Regions from separate parts of the Nonomuraea sp. WAC 01424 genome, predicted to be linked through region 2. Evidence: riboswitches for the same ligand, from Rfam matches in the RefSeq annotation. Region 2 holds a riboswitch; the other holds the start of a gene.

Region 1 (11,910 bases), on a different contig from region 2:
TACGGTCCCGGAGCCGGGCGGCGCCGCCCTCTGACCGGCCGCGCGCCGGTCAGGACAGGAACGCGCGCAGGAGCGCGGCCGTGCCCTCCAGGTGCTCGGCCATCGCCCGGCGGGCCGCGTCCGGGTCGCCCGCCAGGATGGCGTCCACGATGGCCCGGTGCTGGGCGGCGGCGTGCTCGATGTTGACCTGGAGCATCGGGATCGCGTTCAGCAGGTCGCTCACCCGCGAACGGGCGTCGGCGCACGTCGTGGCCAGCAGCGTCGAGCCGGTCAGCTCGGCGATCGACAGGTGGAAGGCCGTGTCGAGGCGCCGGTAGTCCTCCAGCGGCGCCTCGTTCAGCTCGGTCAGCCGGCGCAGCAGCACCTCCCGTTTGTCGGGCGTGAGCTCGGAGGTGGCCAGCACCTGCGCCGCCCCGCACTCGACCGCCAGGCGGAAGGTGAGCGCGTCCGACAGCTCGGCCATGCCCATGTCGGCCACCGCCTGCCGCAGGTCGCCCGCGTCGGGGCGGGGCGGGACGTAGGTGACGAACGCGCCGCCGTACCGGCCGCGCCGCACGTCGAGGTAGCCCGCGTCCTGGAGGGCGCGGATGGCCTCGCGCAGGGTGACCCTGCTGATGCCCAGCCGCACGGCGAGCTCGCGCTCGGGCGGCAGCTTGTCGCCGTACGCGACCACGCCCAGCTTGATCGCCTGGAGCAGCCGTTCCACGGTCTCCTCGAAGGCGTTTCCCGCCCTGACCGGGCGCAGCACTGTCATCAAACGCGCCGAATCGTCCAAGGTGTCCTCAGGTCTTGACAAGCGATCCCGGCATGCACATCAATGGTCTGAGACTAGCCCAATCAACGGGAAAGCGCTTCAGAGCAGATCGGAGCGACCTAGGGTGAGCGAACGAGCGGGCTCCGGACTCCTGTCCGTCGAGGAACTGCGGGACGAGGTCGCGGCCGGGCGCATCGACACCGTGCTGCTCGCCATCGCCGACATGCAGGGCAGGTTGCAGGGCAAACGGCTCTCCGCGCGGTACTTTCTGGACGAGGTGCTGCATCACGGCTCCGAGGGGTGCAACTACCTGCTCGCGGTCGACGTGGACATGAACACCGTCTCCGGCTACGACATGTCCTCCTGGGATCGAGGCTACGGCGACTTCGCGATGAAACCCGACCTGTCCACCCTGCGCCGGGTCCCCTGGCAGGACGGCACCGCGCTGGTCATGGCCGACCTGGCCTGGGAGGAGGGCGGCGAGGTCACCGCCTCCCCACGCCAGATCCTGCGCCGGCAGCTCGCCCGCCTGGCCGAGCGCGGCCTGACCGCCCACGTGGGCACCGAGCTGGAGTTCGTGGTCTACGACGACAGCTACGAGGAGGCGTGGCGGCGCGCGTACCGCGACCTGTCCCCCGCCAACCTCTACAACGTCGACTACTCCCTCCTCGGCACGGCCGGCGTCGAGCCGCTGCTGCGCCGCATCAGGCTCGACATGGAGGGCGCCGGCCTGTACGTCGAGTCCGCCAAGGGCGAGTGCAACCTCGGCCAGCACGAGATCGCCTTCCGCTACGACGAGGCCCTGCGCACCTGCGACAACCACTCGATCTACAAGAACGGCGCCAAGGAGATCGCCGCCCAGGAGGGCCGGTCGATCACCTTCATGGCCAAGCCGAACCAGCGTGAGGGCAACTCCTGCCACATCCACATCTCGCTGCGCGGCCCCGGCGGCGAGCCGGTGATGGCGGGCGAGGGCCCGTACGGGCTCTCGCCGCTGGGCGCCCGCTTCATCGCCGGTCAGCTCGCCGGCCTGCGTGAACTCACCCTGCTGTACGCGCCCAACGTCAACTCCTACAAGCGCTACGTGCCCGGCAGCTTCGCCCCGACGGCGGTCAAGTGGGGCGTCGACAACCGCACCTGCTCGTTGCGGCTGGTGGGCCACGGGTTGTCGCTGCGGGTGGAGAACCGGGTGCCGGGCGGCGACGTCAATCCGTACCTGGCGGTCTCGGCGCTGATCGCGGCCGGGCTGCACGGCATCGACCAGGAGCTGCCGCTGGAGGACGCCTTCGAGGGCAACGCCTACGACTCCGGCGCCGAGACCGTGCCCCACACGCTGCGGGACGCGCTCGTGCTGTTCGAGGGGTCGAAGCTGGCCAGGGAGACGTTCGGCGACGACGTGGTCGAGCACTACGCGAACAACGCGCGCGTGGAGCTGGCCGCCTTCGACGCGGCGGTGACGGACTGGGAGCTGTTCCGTGGTTTCGAGCGAATGTGACGGTAGGAATGAAGATCGTTAATCCGGCCACGGAAGAGGTCGTCGCCCAGGTCGAGATGGCCGACGCGGCGGAGGTCGACCGGGCGGTGGAGCGGGCCGCGAAGGCGTACCGGAGCTGGCGGGAGGTGGCGCCGGGCGACCGGGCGCGGCTGCTGCGCCGGTTCGCCGACCTGGTGGACGCCCACGGCGAGGAGCTGGCCCGGCTGGAGCTGGGCAACGCCGGGCATCCGATCGGCAACGCGCGCTGGGCCGCCGGGGCCGTCCGCGACGTGCTGCACTTCTACGCCGCCGCCCCCGAGCGCAACCACGGCAAGCAGATCCCGGTGCCCGGCGGCGTGGACATCACCTTCCAGGAGCCGCTGGGCGTGGTGGGCGTCATCGTGCCGTGGAACTTCCCGATGCTGATCATGTCGTGGGGCGTGGCCCCCGCGCTGGCGGCGGGCAACACGGTGATCGTCAAGCCGGCGGAGTGGACCCCGCTCACGGCGTTGAGGCTGGCCGAGCTGGCCCTGGAGGCGGGCCTGCCCGAGGGGGTGCTCCAGGTGCTGCCCGGCGAGGGAGAGGTCGCCGGGGCCCGGCTGGTCGAACATCCCGGCGTGGCGAAGATCGTGTTCACCGGCTCGACCGAGGTGGGCAAGGAGATCGCCGCGAAGGCGGCGGCGCAGGTCAAGCGGGTGACGCTGGAGCTCGGCGGCAAGTCCGCAAATATCGTCTTCGCCGACTCGGATCTCGAAAAAGCGGCAAAAACCGCTCCTTATGCGGTCTTCGATAACTCCGGCCAGGACTGCTGCGCGCGCTCGCGCATCCTCGTCCAGGCCGAGGCGTACGACGAGTTCCTGGAACGCCTGTCGGCGGCGGTGCGCGGCGTCAAGGTCGGCGACCCGCTCGACGAGTCCACCGAGATGGGCCCGCTGATCAGCGCCGAGCACCTGGAACGCGTCCGGGGCTTCGTCGAGGGCACGCCCTTCCTCCAGGGCGACTGCCCCCAAGGCAAGGGCTACTGGTTCCCGCCGACCGTGCTCACCTCGAAGGTCACCGACCGCGCCTTCACCGAGGAGATCTTCGGTCCCGTCGTGTCGGTGGTCCCGTTCACCGACGAGGCGGAGGCCGTACGCATCGCCAACGACACCCCGTACGGGCTGAGCGGGTCCATCTGGACCCGCGACGTCGGGCGGGCGCTGCGCGTGGCCCGCGCGGTGGAGTCGGGCGCCCTGTCGGTGAACTCGCACTCCTCGGTGCGCTACTGGACCCCGTTCGGCGGCTTCAAGCAGTCCGGACTCGGCCGCGAGCTCGGCCCCGACGCCCTGACGGCCTTCACCGAGACCAAGAACGTCTTCATCTCATGGGAGTGAACACAGTGCAGCGTTTGCAGGACCGTGTGGCCGTCATCACCGGCGCGGGCAGCGGCATCGGGCTGGCCACGGCCCGCCGGTTCGCGCAGGAGGGCGCGAAGGTCGTCTGCGTGGACATCGACGAGGAGGCGGGCGGCAAGGCCGCCACCGAGGTCGGCGGCCTCTTCGTCAAGGCCGACGTGACCGTCGAGGACGACGTCGTCCGGATGTTCGCCACGGCCCACGAGACCTACGGCAGCGTGGACATCGCCTTCAACAACGCCGGCATCTCCCCGCCCGACGACGACTCGATCCTGGAGACCGGCATCGACGCCTGGCGCCGCGTCCAGGAAGTGAACCTGACCAGCGTCTACCTGTGCTGCAAGCACGCCATCCCGTACATGCGACGGCAGGGCAAGGGCTCGATCGTCAACACCGCCTCGTTCGTGGCGGTGATGGGGTCGGCCACGTCGCAGATCTCGTACACGGCCTCCAAGGGCGGGGTGCTGGCGATGTCGCGGGAGCTGGGCGTGCAGTTCGCCCGCGAGGGCATCCGGGTCAACGCGCTGTGCCCGGGGCCGGTGAACACGCCGCTGCTGCAGGAGTTGTTCGCCAAGGACCCCGAGCGGGCCCAGCGGCGTCTGGTGCACATCCCGGTGGGCCGCTTCGCCGAGGCGTCGGAGATCGCCGCCGCGGTGGCGTTCCTGGCCAGCGACGACGCCTCGTTCATCACGGGGGCGGAGTTCCTGGTGGACGGCGGCATCTCCGGCGCGTACGTGACGCCGCTGTGACCCGTCCGGTCATCGGGATCACGACGTACGTGGAGCCCGCCCGGTTCACCGTGTGGGACCTGCCCGTCGCGCTCCTGCCGTACATGTACGTCGAGAAGATCGTCCAGGCCGGCGGGCAGCCCGTGTTGCTGCCGCCGGCCGGCGATCCCGCCCTGGTCGTGGAGCGCCTCGACGGCCTCGTCCTGGCCGGCGGCGGCGACGTCGACCCGGCCAGGTACGCCCAGGCGCCGCACGAGCGCACCGGTTACGTCCGGGAGTTCCGGGACGCGGCCGAGTTCGCCCTCCTCGCGGCGGCCCTGGAGGCGGGGCTGCCGTTCCTGGGCGTGTGCCGCGGCCTCCAGGTGCTCAACGTCCTGCTCGGCGGCAGCCTGCACCAGCACCTGCCCGACGTGGTGGGACACACGGGCCACGCCCCCGAGCCCGGCGCGTTCGGCCACCTGCCGGTCACGCCCGTCCCCGGCAGCCGCCTGGCCAAGGCGCTCGGCACGGACGCGGTGACCGTCCCGCACTATCACCACCAGGCGATCGACCGGCTCGCTCCCGGGCTCGCGGTGACCGCCACGGCCGCCGACGGCACGATCGAGGCGGTGGAACTGGACGGCGGGGGGTTCGCGGCGGCGGTCCAGTGGCACCCGGAGGCGGGCGACGGGGTGGCGCTCTTCGAGGCGCTGACGGCGGCCTGCTGAGACCGTTACTGGAAAGCTTCTTTACCTTTTCTGCGCCCAAAAATCGCACGAAAGGCCAGTTCAGGCGGCCATACCACGGTGTTATAGGAAACTTGTTGGGTACCGGCTCCCGCCATCCCGGTGTCACCCTGTGTTCATCCCCAGCCGGCCGGGGCTCTTCCACTCCACACCCCCCTGAGGAGCCAGAGAGTGAACCCCAAACTCAGGTTGGGGGCTGCCGCAATGCTCGCGCTAGCCCTGACCACCAGCTCGCTGGTGGGCGCCACGAGCGCCACAGCCCAAGCGTCGCAGGTGGCCGATCCTCCCAGCCCCGACGACCGCAGGAACGCGATCGCGACCGCACACAGCGCGATCCTGGCCGACTCGGCGGCACTGCTGGCCTCCGAGCAGGACACGTTCACGCTGACGTCGACTGTCGGAGGCGTCCGCGGCCTGCAGTACCTGACCTACGCCCGTACGTACGCGGGCCTGCCCGTATACGGCGGTGACGTGGTCGTCGCCACGGACGCCTCCGGCGCGGTGGTCGACAACGTCGCCACCGGCCAGCGCACCAAGATCGGGATCAGCACCAAGGCGAAGGTGACCGCGGCCGCCGCGGGAGTGACGGCCAGGGCCAAGGTGGCCCGGGTCGAGACCGTCGCCACGCCGGTGCTGTCCGTCCACGCCGCCACGACCACGCCGCGGCTGGCCTGGGAGGTCCTGGTCACCGGCGCCACCGCGACCGGTCACGAGACCAAGCTCCACGTCTACGTGGACGCCCTCACCGGCAAGGTCATCGATTCCTGGGACGAGGTGCGCGACGGCACCGGCAACAGCTACTACGTCGGCACCGTCACCATCGACACCAGCCCCTCGTACACGATGCGCGACCCCCGCAGGAGCGGCGTCGCGTGCGGTGGCCAGAACGGCTCGCCGTACACGAAGACCACCGACACCTGGGGCAACGGCTCGGGCACGAACCTGGAGACCGCCTGCGTCGACGCGCTCTACGCCGCGCAGCGGGAATGGGACATGCTGAGCGCCTGGCTCGGCCGCAGCGGCATCAACGGCCAGGGCGGCGGTTACCCGGCCCGCGTCGGCCTGGCCGACGTCAATGCCTACTGGAACGGCCAGTACGGCTCCTTCGGCCACAACTCCGCCAACTCCCAGCAGCTCACGTCGATGGACGTCGTCGGCCACGAGTTCGGCCACGGCATCTTCCAGTTCACCAGCGGCGGCTCGGGCAGCGGCAACGAGGCCGGCGGCATGAACGAGTCCACCGGCGACATCTTCGGCGCGCTCACCGAGGCGTACGCCAACAACCCCAACGACCCGCCGGACTACCTGGTCGGCGAAGAGGTCAACCTCTCCGGGGCCGGGCCGATCCGCAACATGTACAACCCGGGGGCCCTGAGCCACCCCAACTGCTACAGCACCGCCATCCCGAACACCGAGGTGCACGCGGCGGCCGGCCCGCAGAACCACTGGTTCTACCTCGTGGCCGAGGGCACCAACCCCTCGGGCAAGCCCGCGAGCACCCGCTGCGACAACGGCGCCGCGATCACCGGCATCGGCATCCGCAAGGCCGGTGAGGTCTTCATGTCCGCGCTGAACTCGAAGACGCAGCCGTGGACGCACGCCAAGGCCAGGGTCGCGACCCTCCAGGCGGCCAAGACCCTGTACCCGGGCAGCTGCACCGAGTTCAACGTGGTCAAGAACGCCTGGGACGGCGTCAGCGTACGGGCCCAGTCCGGCGAGCCGACCTGCACCCAGGGCAGCAACGACTTCTCGGTCACCCTGAACCCCGCCTCCGGCAGCGTCACACCGGGCCAGAGCACCACGACCACGGTCAGCACCACCGTGACCGGCGGTTCGGCGCAGTCGATCACCCTGCGGACCGGCACCCTGCCGGCCGGCGTGACCGCCTCGTTCAGCCCGGCCACGATCACCGCGGGGCAGAGCTCCACGCTGACGATCAACACCTCGGCGAGCAGCCCGCAGGGCAGCAACCCGATCTCGATCACGGCCGACGGCGCCGACGTCGACCGGCAGGCCACCTACAACCTCCAGATCGGGCAGAGCTCGCCGAACGACTACGCGTTCGCCGTGACCCCGTCGTCGGCCTCGGTCCAGGCCGGTCAGTCGGCCAGCGCCACGGTCAACACGCAGGTCACCGCCGGCCAGGCGCAGAGCATCGCCCTGTCGGCGAGCAACGTGCCCTCGGGCGTGACGGTCAGCTTCAACCCGTCCACGATCACCGCCGGGCAGTCGTCCACGGTGACGTTCGCGACCACGAGCGGCGTGACGCCGAGCACGTACACGATCAGCCTGAACGCCGACGGGGCGAGCGCCGACCACTCGACCTCGTTCAGCCTGACGGTGGGCGGCGGCCAGGGCACCACGTGGCAGACCTACACGGCCTACACGGCCGGGCAGACCGTCACGTACCAGGGCACCAGCTACCGATGCCTGCAGTCTCACACGAGCCTGCCGGGCTGGGAGCCGCCCAACGTGCCCGCCCTCTGGCAGCCGGTCTGACCAGCACGACCTGGGCGGCCACGCCGGGGTGGCCGCCCAACCCCCTTGGAGCCCCCTTGAGGAGCCACAGAACGTGAACGCCATGCTCAGGCTGGGCGCCGCGGCCACCGCCGCGTTAGCCCTGACCCTCACCACGCCGGCCGGACCGGCCGGCGCAGCCGCCGACCCCGCGCCCGACATCCCCGTCTCGAACGTGACGGCGCATCTGAGCCAGTTGCAGTCCATCGCCACGAGCAACGGCGGCAACCGCGCCTCGGGCAGGCCGGGCTTCACCGCCTCGATCAACTACATCAAGGGCAAGCTCGACGCCGCCGGGTTCACCACCCGGGTGCAGAGCTTCAGCGGCGGCAGCAACCTGATCGCCGACTGGCCGGGCGGCCCGGCGAACCAGACCGTGATGCTCGGCGCCCACCTCGACAGCGTCGCGGCCGGCCCCGGCATCAACGACAACGGCTCCGGCTCGGCCGCGCTCCTGGAGAACGCCCTCACCCTCGCCGCCCGCAAGCCCACCCTCACCAAGCACGTACGGTTCGGCTGGTGGGGCGCCGAAGAAGCGGGCATGGTCGGTTCCAGGTACTACGTGCAGAACGGCGGCGCCGGCGGCGTCGAGGTGTACCTGAACTTCGACATGATCGCCTCGACCAACGCCGGCTACTTCGTCTACGACGACGACGCGACCCTTCAGCGGACCTTCAGCGACTACTTCGCCACCATCGGCCTTCAGACCGAGGGTGACAGGGAGGGCGACGGCCGCAGCGACCACGCCTCGTTCAAGAGCGCGGGCGTACGGGTCGGCGGCCTGGCCACGGGGGCCGGGGCGGTCAAGAGCTCGGCACAGGCCGCCAAGTGGGGCGGCACGGCCGGGGCCGCCTTCGACCGTTGTTATCACAGCGCGTGCGACAGCTACCCGGGCGCCATCAACACCACGGCGCTGGACCGGAACAGCGACGCCATCGCGTACGCCATATGGAAGCTCGCCGTGGGCGGCACGCCCGCGGAGAACGACTACTCGATCTCGGTGACCCCGTCCTCGGCGTCGGTCCAGGCCGGCCAGTCGGCTACCGCGGCGGTCAGTACCCAGGTCACGTCCGGCCAGGCGCAGAGCATCGCGCTCTCCGCCGGAAACGTGCCGAGCGGGGTCACCGTCTCCTTCAACCCGTCCACGATCCAGGCGGGGCAATCGTCCACCGTCACGGTCGCCACCACCAGCGGCGCCGCGGCGGGGACGTACACCATAGGGCTCAACGGCGACGGGGCGACGGCGGACCACTCCGCCTCCTTCACCCTGACCGTCGGAGGGGACGGCCAGGGCACCACCTGGACCGCCTACAAGGCCTACGCGGCCGGTGACGTCGTCACCTACCAGGGGTCCAGCTACCGCTGCCTCCAGGCGCACACCAGCCTGCCCGGCTGGGAACCGCCCAACGTGCCCGCCCTCTGGGGCCGGGCCTGATCTCACCGCGCGCCGGTCCCGACCGGCCCGCGTACTGGCTGCCGCGTGCGAGCTGACCTGCCATGACCGGCTCGCGCGCGGCCACCAACGCGGCCGCGGCCCCGCCTCTCCGGGGCCGCGGCCGCTTTTCGCTGCGTGCGGTGTACGGGATCGAAGCGCGACAACACCCCCATGTCGGCACTAGGCTGACGGACATCACCGGCGAAACCGTGCGGGAGAGCACCCTGACAGCCGGTCAGGGTCCCTGAAGGAGCAAGCCCTCCCCGCGAACCTCTCAAGGCAAAGGACCGCGCGGCAGCCCTGTAAGGCGTTCTTACGGGGAGGTGACCTCTGGAAAGCAGGCCCGAGCGGCCTCGCCGAAGGTGAAAGTCCGGCAAAACTCGGGCGAAGCTCTCAGGCATCCATGACAGAGGGGGAGGATGCTGGCATCCGATCCTGTCCTGAGGTGCGACAAATGTCCCGACCTACGCCGCTACGAGACGTCCACGAGGCCCTAGGCGCCACGCTGACCGACTTCGCCGGGTGGCTCATGCCGCTCCGGTACGGCAGCGAGTCGGCGGAGCACAAAGCCGTCCGCGAGGCGGCCGGGCTGTTCGACCTCTCGCACATGGGCGAGATCTTCCTGACCGGGCCGCAGGCCGCCGAGGCGCTGGACTACGCGCTGGTCGGCCACCTGTCGGCGCTCGCGCCCGGCCGCGCCAGGTACACGATGATCGTGGACGAGCGCGGTGGCGTGCTCGACGACCTCATCGTCTACCGGCTGGCCGACGAGGAGTTCATGGTGGTCGCCAACGCCTCGAACGCCGAAAAAGTCGCGGATGAGCTGAAAAATCGTACTAAGTCGTATGACACGGTGGTCGACGACCGCTCCCAGCAGTACGCCCTGATCGCGATCCAGGGCCCGCGGGCCCAGGAGATCCTTTCCACGCTCACCGACGCCGACCTCGCCGGCCTCAAGTACTACGCGGGCCTGCCCGGCGTGGTCGACGGCCGCCAGGCGCTCATCGCCCGCACCGGCTACACCGGCGAGGACGGCTTCGAGCTGTTCGTCGCCAACCAGGACGCCGTACCGCTCTGGCACGCCCTGGAAGCGGCGGGCGAGCCGTACGGGATCAAGGCCGCGGGCCTGTCCAGCCGCGACACCCTCAGGCTGGAGGCCGGCATGCCGCTCTACGGCAACGAGCTGAGCTCGGACCTGACCCCGTTCGACGCGGGGCTGGGCAGAGTGGTGAAATTCGACAAGCCCGGTGACTTCGTCGGCAGGGCGGCGCTGGAGGCGGTCAAGGACGACCCGCCCCGCCGCCGCCCGCGCCGCCTGGTCGCCAAGGGCCGCCGGGTGCCGCGCCACGGCTACCCGGTCACCCGAGACGGCGCCGTCGTCGGCGAGGTCACCAGCGGTGCGCCCTCCCAGACCCTGGGCAAGCCCATCGCGATGGCCTACGTCGACGCCGGAGCAGACGAAGGTCTGGCCGTGGACATCCGGGGCAGCCAAGAACCTATGGACCTGGTCGAGCTGCCCTTCTACAGGAGGAACAAGTGAGCAACATCCCTGACGACCTGAACTACACCAAGGAACACGAGTGGGTGTCGGGTGTGGACGACGGCATCACCGTGACCGTCGGCATCACGGCCTTCGCCGCCGAAGCCCTTGGGGACGTCGTCTTCGTGCAGCTCCCCGAGGTCGGTGCGACCGTCGAGGCGGGCGACTCGGTCGGCGAGGTCGAGTCCACCAAGTCGGTGAGCGAGATCTACTCGCCGGTCGGCGGCGAGATCGTCGAGGTGAACCAGGCCATCGTGGACGACCCGTCGCTGGCCAACAGCGAGCCCTACGGCGACGGCTGGATGTTCCGCGTCCGCATGGAGGGCGACCCGGAGGACCTGCTGTCCGCCGAGGAGTACGCCGCACTCACCTCAGGCGAGTCCTGACCCAACCGCCGGGGCCCGGGTCGGGCCCCGGCACATCCTGAACTGAAGGGCGCCCATCAATGGCGATCAGCGTCTTCGACCTCTTCAAGATCGGCATCGGACCGTCCAGCTCCCACACCGGCGGCCCGATGGCCGCCGCGCACAAGTTCGCCCGCGGTCTGCACGACGACGGCCTGCTCCCCCGTGCGGCCCGGGTCGAAGTCATCCTGTACGGCTCGCTCGGCCTGACCGGCAAGGGCCACGGCAGCGACAAGGCGGTCCTGCTCGGCCTGTCCGGTGAGAAGCCCGAGCTGGTCGACGTCGACTCCATCGACGCCCGCCTGGCCGAGATGCGCGCCTCGGGCACGGTCAAGCTGTTCGGCAGCCACGAGATCCCGTTCGTCGTCGGCCAGGACCTCGTCTTCGAACGCAAGATCTCCCTGCCCGAGCACCCCAACGGCATGCGTTTCACCGCCTACGACGAGCAGGGCGACACCCTGCGCGAGAAGGTCTACTTCTCGGTCGGCGGCGGCTTCGTCGTGGACGAGAAGGCCACCGGCGCCGACCGCATCAAGCCCGACGACACCGTCCTGCCCTACCCGTTCGCCTCGGGCGAGGAGCTGCTCAAGCACTGCTCGAACACCGGCCTGTCGATCTCCGCCCTCATGCTGGAGAACGAGAAGGCGTTCGGCCGTACCGAGGAGGAGATCCGCTCCGGCATCCTCAACCTCTGGCGCGTGATGTCCGACTGCGTACGGCGCGGCATCACCAAGGAGGGCGTGCTGCCCGGCGGCCTGAAGGTCAAGCGCCGGGCCAACCAGCTCCACCGGCGCCTCCAGGCCGAGTCGGCCGAGAAGGACCCGCTCCAGGCGATGGACTGGGTGGCGCTGTTCGCCCTGGCCGTCAACGAGGAGAACGCCGCGGGCGGCCGCATCGTCACCGCCCCCACCAACGGCGCCGCCGGCATCATCCCGGCCG
Region 2 (11,910 bases):
GCCGGCGTGAGCCTGGCCGCCGAGAACGAGCCGTCACTGGCCAAGACCGCCGCCAGGAAGACCACCCAGAAGACCGCGAGCGCTCCGAAGCCGAGGAAGGCTTCCGGGGCAAAGGCTACCGGCCGCAAGGCCGCCGAGGCAAAAAACCCGGCGGACGGCAAGCCGGAGCACGAGGAGGACGTGGCCCCCGACGACATCGAGCTCACCGCCGAGGACGTCGAGATCGAGAACGAGGCCAACGACCTGGACGACACCCAGTCCGTCATGGGCGACTCGGTGCACACGTACCTGAAGTCGATCGGTCGCCGTACGCTGCTCACCGCCGCCCAGGAGGTCGAGCTGGCCCGCCGGATCGAGGCCGGCCTGTACGCCGAGTACAAGCTGGAGTCCGACCCCGACGCGCCGTCGGCCGTGCGCGACGACCTGAACCTGGTGGTCGAGGACGGCCGTCAGGCCAAGGACCACATGCTGGAGGCCAACCTGCGGCTGGTCGTCTCGGTGGCCAAGAAGTACACCGACCGCGGCATGTCGCTGCTGGACGTCGTCCAGGAGGGCAACCTGGGCCTGATCAGGGCCGTGGAGAAGTTCGACTACACCAAGGGCTTCAAGTTCTCCACCTACGCCATGTGGTGGATCCGGCAGGCCATCCAGCGTGGCTTCGCCGACTCCGCCCGTACGATCCGGCTGCCCGTGCACGTGCTGGAGATGCTCTCCAAGCTGTCGCGGGTCGAGCGTGACATGCACCAGAGGCTGGGCCGCGAGCCCACGCCCGAGGAGCTGGCCGTCGAGCTCGACAAGACCCCCGACCAGATCGAGGAGCTGCTGCGCACCAGCCGCCAGCCGATCTCGCTCAACGCGACGATCGGCGAGGACGGCGAGACCACGATCGGCGACCTCATCGAGGACGTCGACTCGCCCGAGGCGTCGGAGATCGTCGACCGCCAGCTGCTGGGTGACCAGCTGCGCGGCGTGCTCGACAACCTCTCGCCGCGCGAGGCGAAGATCATGGCCCTGCGCTTCGGCCTGGTGGACGGCAAGCCGCACACCCTGGACGAGATCGGCAAGCACCTCGGCCTGACCCGCGAGCGCATCCGCCAGCTCGAGAAGGAGTCGCTGTCGAAGCTGCGCCACCCGAGCAACACCCGTCCGCTGCTCGACTGGGCCAGCTGACCGGCCGCCGGAGATCCCGGCACGCACGAAGAGCCCCGGCACACCACAGGTGCCGGGGCTCTTCCGTCGCCGGAGGTCAGGCGGTGGCGGGCACCGGGCGGGGGATGCGCGGGATGCCCCACATGCGGTTCTCCTCGCGCAGCGTGCGCAGCCGGTCGACCTCGGCCGTCCACATGGCCCCGCGGGGGGTGGCCTTGGCCTTGCGGCGCGCGATGCGGTCGTCGTAGGCGCGCACGCCGAACGTGGCCCGCTGACCCGCCTCGGCCGCCCGCAGCGCCTCGGTCAGCGCGACGTCGAACACCCGGCCCGCGGCCAGCAGCTCGATCTCGTCGGCCGCGGCGGCGCGCAGGTCGCGCACGGTCTCCTCGGCCTGCCTGGCCTTCTCAAGCAGCTGCGGGAAGCTCTTGGAGATCTCCTGGTCCGCGTGGTAGCGAACCTCGGCCTCCCGGCTCACCCGCGGACGGAAAAACGCCATCGACCCTGCCCTTCACGCAGTCTTTGCTGTTCAACCGACAAGGGTACGCCGTCCGTGACCACCTTCTGACACCGCCTCCGAAGTCCGGGCGGCGGACGGGGCCGCCCAGTAAGATGATCACCATGCCCGCAAAGCGACCTCCCGTCCCACTCTCCCGCGAGCGCATCATCGAGGCCGCACTCCACATCGCCGACAGCCAGGGCCTGCGCCGGCTCACCATGCGCCGGCTGGGCGACGCGCTGGAGGTGGAGGCCATGGCCATCTACCACCACCTGCCCCGGGGCAAGGAGGCGCTGATGGACGCGCTGGCCGAGCACGTCACGTCCGTGCACGTGGAGCAGGCGGCCACCTGGCAGGAGACGGCCAGGGCGTGGTGCCGGGCGGGCCGGGAGCTGCTGCGCGAGCATCCCGGCGTGCTGGCGCTGGCCCTGACCAAGCCGCCCAAGGGCGCCACCGCGGTGGCCATCAGCGAGCAGACCGAGCAATTGGCCGACGGGGGCCTGCGCGACGCCCCTGAGGCCGTACGGGCGCTGCGGGCGTTCGTGTTCGGCAGCGTGGCGGTCGAGGTCCAGCAATCCGGATGGGCTGACCCAGAAGTTGATGAATGGGTCAGGCGTGACGAAAGAGCCGATGTGGACTTCGAAAGAGGGCTCGACGCTTTGCTTAAGGGGTTGCAAACGTAGTGCGCGTGTCACGCTTGGCCCGTTATCCTGCATAAGGCACTCTGTGTCGAAGGTCACACGATCGGGGGATCCTCCTGTAACAGTCCGAACGGGCTATGTCGGACCGTGTGACACACGCCGCACACTTGCCAGAACAACAAACCCGAGCCGCTCCCGTCCCTCTCCCGGGAGCACCCACGAGATATCGGAGGCACGCCGATGTGCCCGCACGACCCGGCCTGTCCGTCTGCCGAGGCGCCGGACCGCGAGGCAGCACGCACCCTCGCATGCCACCCCGAGCAGGGGTGGAGCCTTCTCTGCAACGGCGTCGTCCTGTTCGAGGACACCGGGGAGCTCCTGCCCAGCGGCACCGTCATCGCGCCGCACCGGCCCGACCCCCTGGTCGGCGCCGCCTGACGGCGGCCAGTTCGCCGATCCACCGGGCCACGACCTCGCCCACCCGGGCGGGGTCCCGCTTCAGGTCGTGGCCCTCTCCCGGCAGCACCACCAGCCGGGCGCAGTCCGCCGGATCCGGCACTCCGAACGGATCCCGGTCCCCGTTCACCACCAGCACGTCGACCCCGGCCCCGCGCAGCTCCTCGGCCCTGGAACGCTCCGGCTTGCCCGGCGGGTGCAGCGGGAAGGCCAGCGCGACCACCGCCGCGGCGCCCACGGCCGAGGCCGTACGGCAGGCCACCCGGGCTCCGTTGCTCCGCCCGCCCTGTACCAGCGGCAGGTCCGGCCACCTGGCACGCAGCTCGCCCAGCACGATCTCCCAGGCCTCGTCCTGCTTGACCGCCGAGCCCGGCGCCCGCGCCCCCGCCACCCGGAACGCCTGGGACACCCTGGCCACGACCGCCCCGGCCCCGAGCGCGGCGTCGCGGACGGCCAGCAGGTCGGGGGCGTCCACTCCCCCGGCCGACCCGTGGGTCAGCACCAGCAGCAGCCGGGGCTCGGCCACCTCGTCCACCTGCACCAGCGCGGGCCCTCGCGGAGTCATGATCTCCATGGCAGCACCGTACCTGGGGAGGATCCGCCCCTAGCTCCCAGGTCGGATGACGGCGCGCCGAAGACCAGGGATGATGACCTTTATGCCAGACATGCGCCCCATCCGGGATGACCTGCAGGCCACCCTCGACGCCCGCCGCGACCTCGGCCCCGACTACGAGGCCGCGCTCGTCGACTCCTTCGTGGAACGGCTCGACGCCGCCATCGCCGCCCGCGTACAGGCCGAGCTGAACGGCCACGGCGTCGCGCCGGCCAGGCCCAACCAGCACAACGGCGGCGCGGCGATGATCCCCGTCGCGCTGGGCTCGATGGGCCTCGGCATCCCGCTGACCGCCATCGCGGCGAGCAACGCGGGCCTGGTGGGCCTGACGATCACGTGGCTGGCGATCGTCGCCATCAACGTGGCCGCCGCCGTGGCCATCATGCGCCGCGCCTGAGCCCGCGCCTCTGCTTTCTGCCGCGCGCTCAGGCGTCGCGGTGGAAACGCAGCCGGACCTCGGCGGCCAGGATCTCGTCCTCGTGTTCCAGGCCGTACGTCCACACCTGACCGGCGTCCTCGGTGCGCCCGCGCAGCGGCAGCGTACGGGCCAGCAGCTCGATGGCCAGCGCCCCCGTCTGGGGGTCGGCCCCGCTCTCGACGGCCTCGGCGAACTCCGCGCAGGCCAGCTCCAGGTGGGCGATGCCGAGCAGCACCCGCAGCCCCGGCAGCTCCCCCGCCGGGGCGAACTCCAGCGCGTCCAGCAGCAGCTCGGCCGCCTCGCCCGGATCGCCGTGCTCCAGCAGCATCTCGGCGAGCTGCCGCGCCGCGTGCGCGCCGGCCTGGGCGTCGCCCGCCCGCTCGCCGCTCTCCATGGCGGCGCGCAGCTCCTTCTCCGCCTCCGCCGCGCCGCCGGCCAGCCGGGCCAGCGCGAGGTGGGCCAGCGGGAGGTAGGCGGCCGTGCCCATGCCGAGCACGGCCTGCCAGGCGGCCCTGGCCTGGTCGTCGCGGCCCTCGCGCTCGAAGCCCTGGGCCAGGTGGCAGGCGGCCTGGGCGGCGTACTCGGGATGGCCGGTGGCCAGCGCCGTACGGGCCGCGGCGCGGGCGGCGTCGGTGTCGCCGCGCTCGTCGAGCACCACGGCCAGCCCCACGGCCGCCTGGGCCCGGTCGGGGTTGCCGGGGTCGGCGACGAGCTCGGTCAGTATCGCCGCCGCACCCTCGAGGTCGCCGCCCTCGGCCAGGCGGCGGGCGGTGTCGAGGGGCGGCGTCTCCAGCTCTGAGGACGTCAAGAGAGCTCCTTCTGGCGACGGATCGCACCGAGCCTAACGGCTCGTCGCGATCATGTCTGCTCACTTGACGGTGTAGGACTGGCCCATGCCCGAAGCGGGCCCCCGGCAGGGGGCCCGCTTGAGACTCAGTCCTCGTACGCCTCCAGCGGCGGGCAGGAGCACACCAGGTTACGGTCGCCGTAGGCCTGGTCGATCCGGCGCACCGGCACCCAGTACTTGCCCTCGCGCAGCGAGCTCAGCGGGTAGGCCGCCTCGGTCCGCGAGTACGGGTGCGCCCACTCGTCGGCGGTGACCGACTCGGCGGTGTGCGGGGCGTTGCGCAGCGGGTTGTCGGTCTTGTCGTAGTCGCCGGAGGCCACCTTGGCGATCTCGCCGCGGATGGCGATCATGGCGTCCACGAACCGGTCGAGCTCGTCGAGGTCCTCGCTCTCGGTCGGCTCGATCATCAGCGTCCCGGCCACCGGGAACGACATGGTCGGGGCGTGGAAGCCGTAGTCGATCAGGCGCTTGGCCACGTCGTCGACGGTGACGCCGGTCTCCTTGGTGATCTGCCGCAGGTCCACGATGCACTCGTGGGCCACCAGGCCGCCGCGCCCGGTGTAGAGCACCGGGAAGTGCGGGGCCAGCCGCCTGGCCAGGTAGTTGGCCGACAGGATGGCCTGCTCGGTGGCCGCGGTGAGCCCCTCGGCGCCCATCATCCGCACGTACGCCCACGAGATCGGCAGGATGCCGGCCGATCCGTACGGGGCGGCCGAGACCGGGCCGACCGCGCTGCCGTCGCGCAGCGGGTGGCCGGGCAGGTAGGCCGCCAGGTGGCCGCGCACCGCGACCGGGCCGACGCCGGGGCCGCCGCCGCCGTGCGGGATGCAGAACGTCTTGTGCAGGTTGAGGTGGGACACGTCGGCGCCGAACTCGCCCGGCTTGGCCAGGCCCACCAGGGCGTTGAGGTTGGCGCCGTCGACGTACACCTGGCCGCCGGCCTCGTGCACCTTGGCGCAGACCTCGGTGATCGACTCCTCGTACACGCCGTGCGTGGACGGGTACGTCACCATGATCGCCGCCAGCCGCTCGCGATGCTTGGCGATCTTGGCGTCGAGGTCGGCCAGGTCGATGTTCCCGTCGGTGTCGCAGGCCACGACCACGACCCGCATGCCCGCCATGACGGCGCTGGCCGCGTTCGTGCCGTGGGCCGAGGACGGGATCAGGCACACGTCGCGGCCGGTGTCGCCGTTGGCCTGGTGGTAGGCGCGGATGGCCAGCAGGCCGGCGAACTCGCCCTGGGAGCCCGCGTTCGGCTGGATGGAGACCGCGTCGTAGCCGGTCACCTCGGCCAGCCAGCCCTCCAGGGTGCCGATCAGCTCCCGGTAGCCCTCGGTCTGGGCCTCGGGCGCGTACGGGTGGACGCCGGCGAACTCCGGCCAGGTGATCGGCTCCATCTCGGTGGTCGCGTTGAGCTTCATCGTGCAGGAGCCCAGCGGGATCATCGAACGGTCGAGCGCGATGTCCTTGTCCTGGAGGCGGCGCAGGTAGCGCAGCATCGCGGTCTCGGAGCGGTGACTGTGGAAGACCGGGTGGGTCAGGTAGTCCGACTCGCGCAGCAGCCCGTCCGGCAGCGCGTCGGCCGACAGCTCCACCGCCTCGCGCTCGACGCCGAAGGCGGCCCATACCTTGGCCAGCTCGGCGGCGCCGGTCTTCTCGTCGCAGGCGATCGAGACGTGGTCGTCGCCGGCCTGCCACAGGTTGACGCCCCGCTCGGCGGCGGCGGCCACCACGTCGGCGGCCCGGCCGGGCACGCGGACGAGCACGGTGTCGAAGAACTCGCCGTGCACGACCTCCAGCCCGGCCTCGCGCAGCCCGGCGGCCAGCGCGACGGCGTGCCGGTGCACCCGCAGCGCGATGCGGCGCAGGCCCTCGGGGCCGTGGTAGACGGCGTACATGCCGGCGATCACGGCCAGCAGGACCTGGGCGGTGCAGATGTTGCTGGTGGCCTTCTCGCGGCGGATGTGCTGCTCGCGGGTCTGCAGGGCCAGCCGGTAGGCGGGGTCGCCGTCCACGTCGACCGACACGCCGACCAGGCGGCCGGGCATCTGCCGCTGCAGGCCCTCACGTACGGACATGTAGGCCGCGTGCGGGCCGCCGAAGCCGAAGGAGACGCCGAAGCGCTGGGAGGAGCCGATGGCGATGTCGGCGCCCAGCTCGCCCGGGGCGGCCACGAGCGTGAGGGCCAGCAGGTCGGCGGCGGCCACGACGAGCGCGCCCGCCTCGTGCGCCCTGGCGGCCACGCCGCGGAAGTCGCGCAGGCGGCCCGAGGCGCCCGGGTACTGCACGAGCACGCCGAAGCAGTCGGGCAGCTCGCCGTCGAGGTCGTGCTCGACCAGCGTGATGCCGAGCGGCTCGGCGCGGGTGGCCAGTACGGCCTTGGTCTGGGGCAGCGTGTCGGCGTCGACGACGAACACGTCGCTCTTGGACCTGCCGGCGCGGCGGGCCAGCGTCATGGCCTCGGCCGCGGCGGTGGCCTCGTCCAGCAGCGAGGCGCCGGCCACGTCGAGGCCGGTCAGGTCGGAGACGACCGTCTGGAAGTTCAGCAACGCCTCCAGGCGGCCCTGCGAGATCTCCGGCTGGTACGGCGTGTAGGCGGTGTACCAGCCCGGGTTCTCCAGCAGGTTGCGCCGGATGACGGCGGGCGTGACGGTGTCGTAGTAGCCCAGTCCGATCATCGAGGTCAGCACCCGGTTGCGGGAGGCCAGCTCGCGCAGCTCGGCGATGGCCTCGGTCTCACTCGCGGCCGGCGGGAGCTGCAGCCGGTCCTTGGCCCTGATGGCCTCGGGGACGGCCACGGCCACCAGATCGCCGACGGACTCGAAACCCACGGCCTCGAGCATGCGCTGCTGCTCGGACTCGGAGGGCCCGATATGCCTGGACGAGAACGGCGGAGCGGACAGGTCGGTCATGGAGGTTGCCTCCTGAGGCTTGGAGACCGGCGCCAGGGCGCGGGCGAGTGCCGGATCTCCCCCTCTGTCATCGCGACGTCATCGCGACCTGAGAGCTTCACCCCACCGTGGGGCTTGCACCGTCGGTGAGGTGCGCCTGGCGGGCGCACCTGCTTTCCAGAGTTGCCTCGCCCGAGCGGTACGGGATGCCTGAGAGATTCCGGGGAGGGTTGCTCCTTCGGCGCCCCAGGACCGAGGCCCAGGGACTCTCCCGCACGGGGTCGTCAGCCTTACTCTGTCCTAGATTACTACGGTGTGTTCAGCGGTTCAGCTCACCCCGTGCGGCGTGCGCGACGCCGCTTGGCGAGCTCGTCAGCGGGATGGTCGGCCGGGACGCTGTCCTCGACCGCCGCCCGTTCCCCCGGCAGCTCCGCGAGGGAGCCCTCGACCTCGCGCCAGACCCGGCCGAGCGCGATGCCGAACACACCCTGCCCGCCCTGGAGGAGGTCTATCACCTCGTCGGCCGAGGTGCACTCGTAGACGCTGACTCCGTCGCTCATGAGCGTGATCTGCGCGAGGTCGGCGACCCCGCGGTCACGCAGGTGCTGCACGGCGGTGCGGATCTGCTGCAGTGACACGCCGGTGTCGAGCAGCCGCTTGACGACCTTGAGCACCAGGATGTCGCGGAAGCTGTAGAGCCGCTGCGAGCCCGAGCCGTGCGCGGCTCTTATCGTGGGCTCCACCAGGCCAGTGCGCGCCCAGTAGTCGAGCTGCCTGTAGGTGATGCCGGCCGCCGAGCAGGCCGTCGGCCCGCGATATCCGATGTCGTCCGGCAGCTTCGCGGGCTGCTCGTCGAAGAGCAGGCCCTGCTCTCCGGCACGCTGCCGCGCGCTCTCACGCCGCACCGGATCTTCCTGGCCGGCCGTCTTTCCCTCGCCGCTGCTGACCGCCACGCGGACCTCCGGCTTTCTCTCATCCCGCGGCCTGATCTGGGGGTTCGTAAAGGGCGACCACGGGTTTCACTTGCACCGTAGGACCGTGACCATGCCCAGTCAACGATCCGGCTCGGCGCGTCGTGAAGCGTAAATGCACTGAAATACCTACCCCGCCCTGCCGAAGTCCTCGGGAGTGATCGTGTCAAGGAACTCCCTGAACTTCTCCACCTCGTCCTCCTGGTCGTCAGGAATGATCACACCGGCCTCCTGGACCACCTCTTCGCTGGCGAAGATGCGGGCGCCGGTGCGCAGGGCGAGGGCAATCGAGTCGGACGGCCTGGCGCTGACCTCCACACCGTTGGAGAACACCAGGTCGGCGAAGAAGATGCCGTCACGCAGAGCCACGATGTTGACCGCGCGCAGCCCGACACCGAGCGCGCTCAGCACGTCCCTGAACAGGTCGTGGGTGAGCGGCCTGGGCGGCGGCGGCCGGGCCTGGGCCAGGGCGATGGCGGTCGCCTCCGTCATGCCGATCCAGATCGGAAGGAACCGTTCCCCGTGTGCCTCCTTGAGCAAGACGATCGGCTGATTTGTGGGCATTTCTACTCGAACGCCCACGACCTCCATCTGCAACACGGGCTGCTCCGTATTCGGCCGGCCGGTCGCCCGGCACAGCTGTTGACTGGGTCGCTTCTGCTGACACGCTTGTGCATTTCAACGTAACACCCGTCAGGCCTGGAATGTGCCCCGGCCTTCCAGCTCTGTGCTGCCCTCAGCGGCCGAGCACAGACCTCACGCCGATGCGTACGAGCGAGGCGTGCAGGTCGAGCAGGAGCGTCGACAACTCCCTCGCAGCCTCGTCGGCCTCGCCGATGGCGCCGGGGGCACGCCGCTTGAGGATGGGCGCGACGGCCTGCTCGACCAGCCCGCACTCACGCTCGGCCGCGGCCTTGACCGCGCGCAGGTGGCGGGCGTGCAGGCCGAAGCGGCGCAGGGCGCCGACGCTGCGCGCGACCTTGAGCGCCTCCTCGTCGTAGCGCCTGGCCACGGGGGCCAGCAGGCCGTAGTCCTCCAGCTCGGCGAGGGTCTCCTCGTCGATGCCGGCGGCCTCCAGCGGCTCGGCCCGGCTGAACCGGATCTCCTGCGCCTGCTGCACCGCGCGCGGGAGGCCGAAGCTCTCGGCCATCCTGTCCTTGATCACCCGCAGCGGCAGGTAGTGGTCACGCTGCTCGGTCAGGATGAAGCGCAGTTGCTCGACGTGCAGGTGGGTGAACTTGCGGTAGCCGGAGGGGCTGCGCTCCGGCTCGATCAGCCCCTCGCCCTCCAAGAAACGGATCTTGGAGACGGTGACGTCGGGGAACTCGCCCTGCAGCAGGGCGAGCACCTCCCCGATGCTCATGTGCGAGCGTGCCGCCTGGGAACTCATGCCACCGCCTCCGATGGCACGAGTGACAGGGATGCCGTGTGCACGGGTCGCCCGCTCCGCTCACTCATGCGCCGGCGTTGACCCTCATCAGGAAGACGAGGCGGAACTTGCCGATCTGCACCTCGTCTCCGGAGTGCAAGGGGACCTCCTCGATGCGCTCCCGGTTGACGTAGGTGCCGTTGAGGCTGCCGACGTCGCGCACGGAGAACTGGCCGCCGCGATGGCGGTAGAACTCGACGTGGCGGCGGGAGACGGTGATGTCGTCGAGGAAGATGTCGCTCTCCGGGTGGCGCCCGGTCGTGGTGAGGTCCTTGTCGAGCCGGAACCGGCTCCCCTGGTTGGGCCCCCTGGTCACCGAGAGCAACGCCGTGCCGGGCGGGAGCTGTTCGACCAGCGCCCGTTCGGCCAGGAGCATGTCGCCTGTCTCAGCCTCGTACGCCTCGATTCCCGCGACCGAGATCGTCGACGTGGTGTCCCCGGAGACCTCGGGTCTGGTCAACGGTGACCCACAGCGGGAACAGAAACGGGCATCCTCGGGGTTGGCGTGCCCGCACTGCGTGCAGTAGACGCTCGGCATCGATCGGCTCGGCCTCCTACCGCGAAGACGCGGCGACGGTGCTCGGGGCGCGCCTGCCTTCGCTCTTCAAGTTTGCGAATGCCGCAACTTACGCTGATCAGCGGCAAAGGTCAAGGCGGGGCACTGGACTGGTGGTTCGGACGCTGACAAAGTTACCGTCGCTCCCGCCCCGTGGTCCATGCCGCCGCGCGTTTCTACATTACGATCTTGCGGCACTCCGCGCGCACATCGCGGGCAACGGATTTTCCGCTACTCTACGTGATCAGATCGCTGCTCGCTCGACGATGCGGGCCCAGCGTTCGAGCAGAGCCTGCGCGCCGTCCATGTCGGGGGCCTCGGCCCACAGTTCGGTCACCGGTTCGGCGGCGGCGGGCAGCACCAGCACCCACGACCCGTCGTCGCGGGCCACCCGCACGCCGTCGGTGGTGTCGACGCGCCAGCCGCCCGGCTCGGCCTCGGCCGCCTCGATGACCGAGCGCATGACCGCGCCCTTGGCCGCCCACTGGGTGGGGACGCTGCGCCTGAGCAGCTTGACCTCGGGGATCCTCGCGTCGATCTGGCTGAGCGTCAGCCGGGTGCGGGCCACCAGGCCGAGCAGCCGCATGAACGCGGCCAGGCCGTCGATGGCCGGGCTGAACTCGGGCACGACGAACCCGCCGCGCCCGTCGGCCGCGAAGATCATGTCGGGGCCGGCGACGGCGGAGGTGAGGGCGTCGAGCGAGGTGGAGGTCCACTCCACCTGGACGCCGTGGAAGCGGCAGACCTGCTCGGCGACCCGGGTGGTGGTGACCGGCAGGGCCACCCGGCCGGCCCTGCGCTCGGCCGCCACCAGGTCGAGCACGACGAGCAGGGCACGTTCCTCGCTGATGAGCCGGCCGGTCTCGTTCACCAGCGCGATGCGTTCGCCGACCGGGTCGAAGCGTACGCCGAACGCCGCCCGCGAGGAGCTGACCAGCTCCGACAGGCGTTGCAGGTCGCGGCGGCGCTCGGCGCGCGTCTCGGTGGGCGAGACGTCGTTCAGCCGGGCGTTGACGGTCAGCACCTCGACGCCGGCGCGGCTGAGCAGCGTGGGCATCACCAGGGAGGAGGTGCCGCCGGCGCAGTCGACCACGACCTTCATGTCCTTGACGCCGGTCACGCCGATGGTGCGCATCAGCTCGTGGGTGTAGCCCTCGACGGCCCTGGCCGGGTAGTGCAGCTCGGCGATCTCGCCGGGGAAGGCCCGCCGGTACTCCTGGCGGGAGAAGACCCGCTCCAGCTTGCGCTGGGCGGCCGGGGGCAGGTCGGCGCCGCGGTCGTCCATGATGACGATGTCGACGCTCTGCGGGTCGCCGGGCGTGGTGCGCAGCGCGATGCCGCCGGCGGCCGACTCGCGGGCGGTGTGGAAGCGGGCCACGGGCAGCGGCGCGGCCTCCAGGTCCAGGACGTTGATCGCGGCGGCGGTCAGCGCGCCGATCACGG

What was found. Region 2 has a riboswitch for glycine ahead of gcvP (aminomethyl-transferring glycine dehydrogenase). Riboswitches for the same ligand answer to the same signal wherever they lie in the genome.
Region 1: another riboswitch for glycine. It lies ahead of gcvT (glycine cleavage system aminomethyltransferase GcvT); the one in region 2 lies ahead of gcvP (aminomethyl-transferring glycine dehydrogenase).

Annotation. Positions count from the first base shown of each region.
Region 1 is NZ_QHHZ01000002.1:162,857-174,766, forward strand. Features, by position in the region: gene DMB42_RS06060 (DUF2264 domain-containing protein) at 1-34, shown strand, start outside; gene DMB42_RS06065 (FadR/GntR family transcriptional regulator) at 50-754, opposite strand; gene DMB42_RS06070 (glutamine synthetase family protein) at 879-2,249, shown strand; gene DMB42_RS06075 (aldehyde dehydrogenase) at 2,258-3,601, shown strand; gene DMB42_RS06080 (3-oxoacyl-ACP reductase) at 3,592-4,371, shown strand; gene DMB42_RS06085 (gamma-glutamyl-gamma-aminobutyrate hydrolase family protein) at 4,368-5,057, shown strand; gene DMB42_RS06090 (M4 family metallopeptidase) at 5,280-7,574, shown strand; gene DMB42_RS06095 (M28 family peptidase) at 7,657-9,027, shown strand; glycine riboswitch at 9,230-9,327, shown strand; glycine riboswitch at 9,348-9,447, shown strand; gene gcvT (glycine cleavage system aminomethyltransferase GcvT) at 9,482-10,567, shown strand; gene gcvH (glycine cleavage system protein GcvH) at 10,564-10,953, shown strand; gene DMB42_RS06110 (L-serine ammonia-lyase) at 11,013-11,910, shown strand, end outside.
Region 2 is NZ_QHHZ01000009.1:133,444-145,353, forward strand. Features, by position in the region: gene DMB42_RS24985 (RNA polymerase sigma factor) at 1-1,170, shown strand, start outside; gene DMB42_RS24990 (hypothetical protein) at 1,247-1,645, opposite strand; gene DMB42_RS24995 (TetR/AcrR family transcriptional regulator C-terminal domain-containing protein) at 1,768-2,328, shown strand; gene DMB42_RS54345 (DUF5999 family protein) at 2,527-2,724, shown strand; gene DMB42_RS25005 (alpha/beta family hydrolase) at 2,681-3,316, opposite strand; gene DMB42_RS25010 (hypothetical protein) at 3,399-3,752, shown strand; gene DMB42_RS25015 (hypothetical protein) at 3,781-4,581, opposite strand; gene gcvP (aminomethyl-transferring glycine dehydrogenase) at 4,707-7,532, opposite strand; glycine riboswitch at 7,699-7,795, opposite strand; gene DMB42_RS25025 (MerR family transcriptional regulator) at 7,844-8,464, opposite strand; gene DMB42_RS25030 (bifunctional nuclease family protein) at 8,612-9,082, opposite strand; gene DMB42_RS25035 (MerR family transcriptional regulator) at 9,219-9,872, opposite strand; gene DMB42_RS25040 (FHA domain-containing protein) at 9,937-10,449, opposite strand; gene DMB42_RS25045 (mannose-1-phosphate guanyltransferase) at 10,712-11,910, opposite strand, start outside.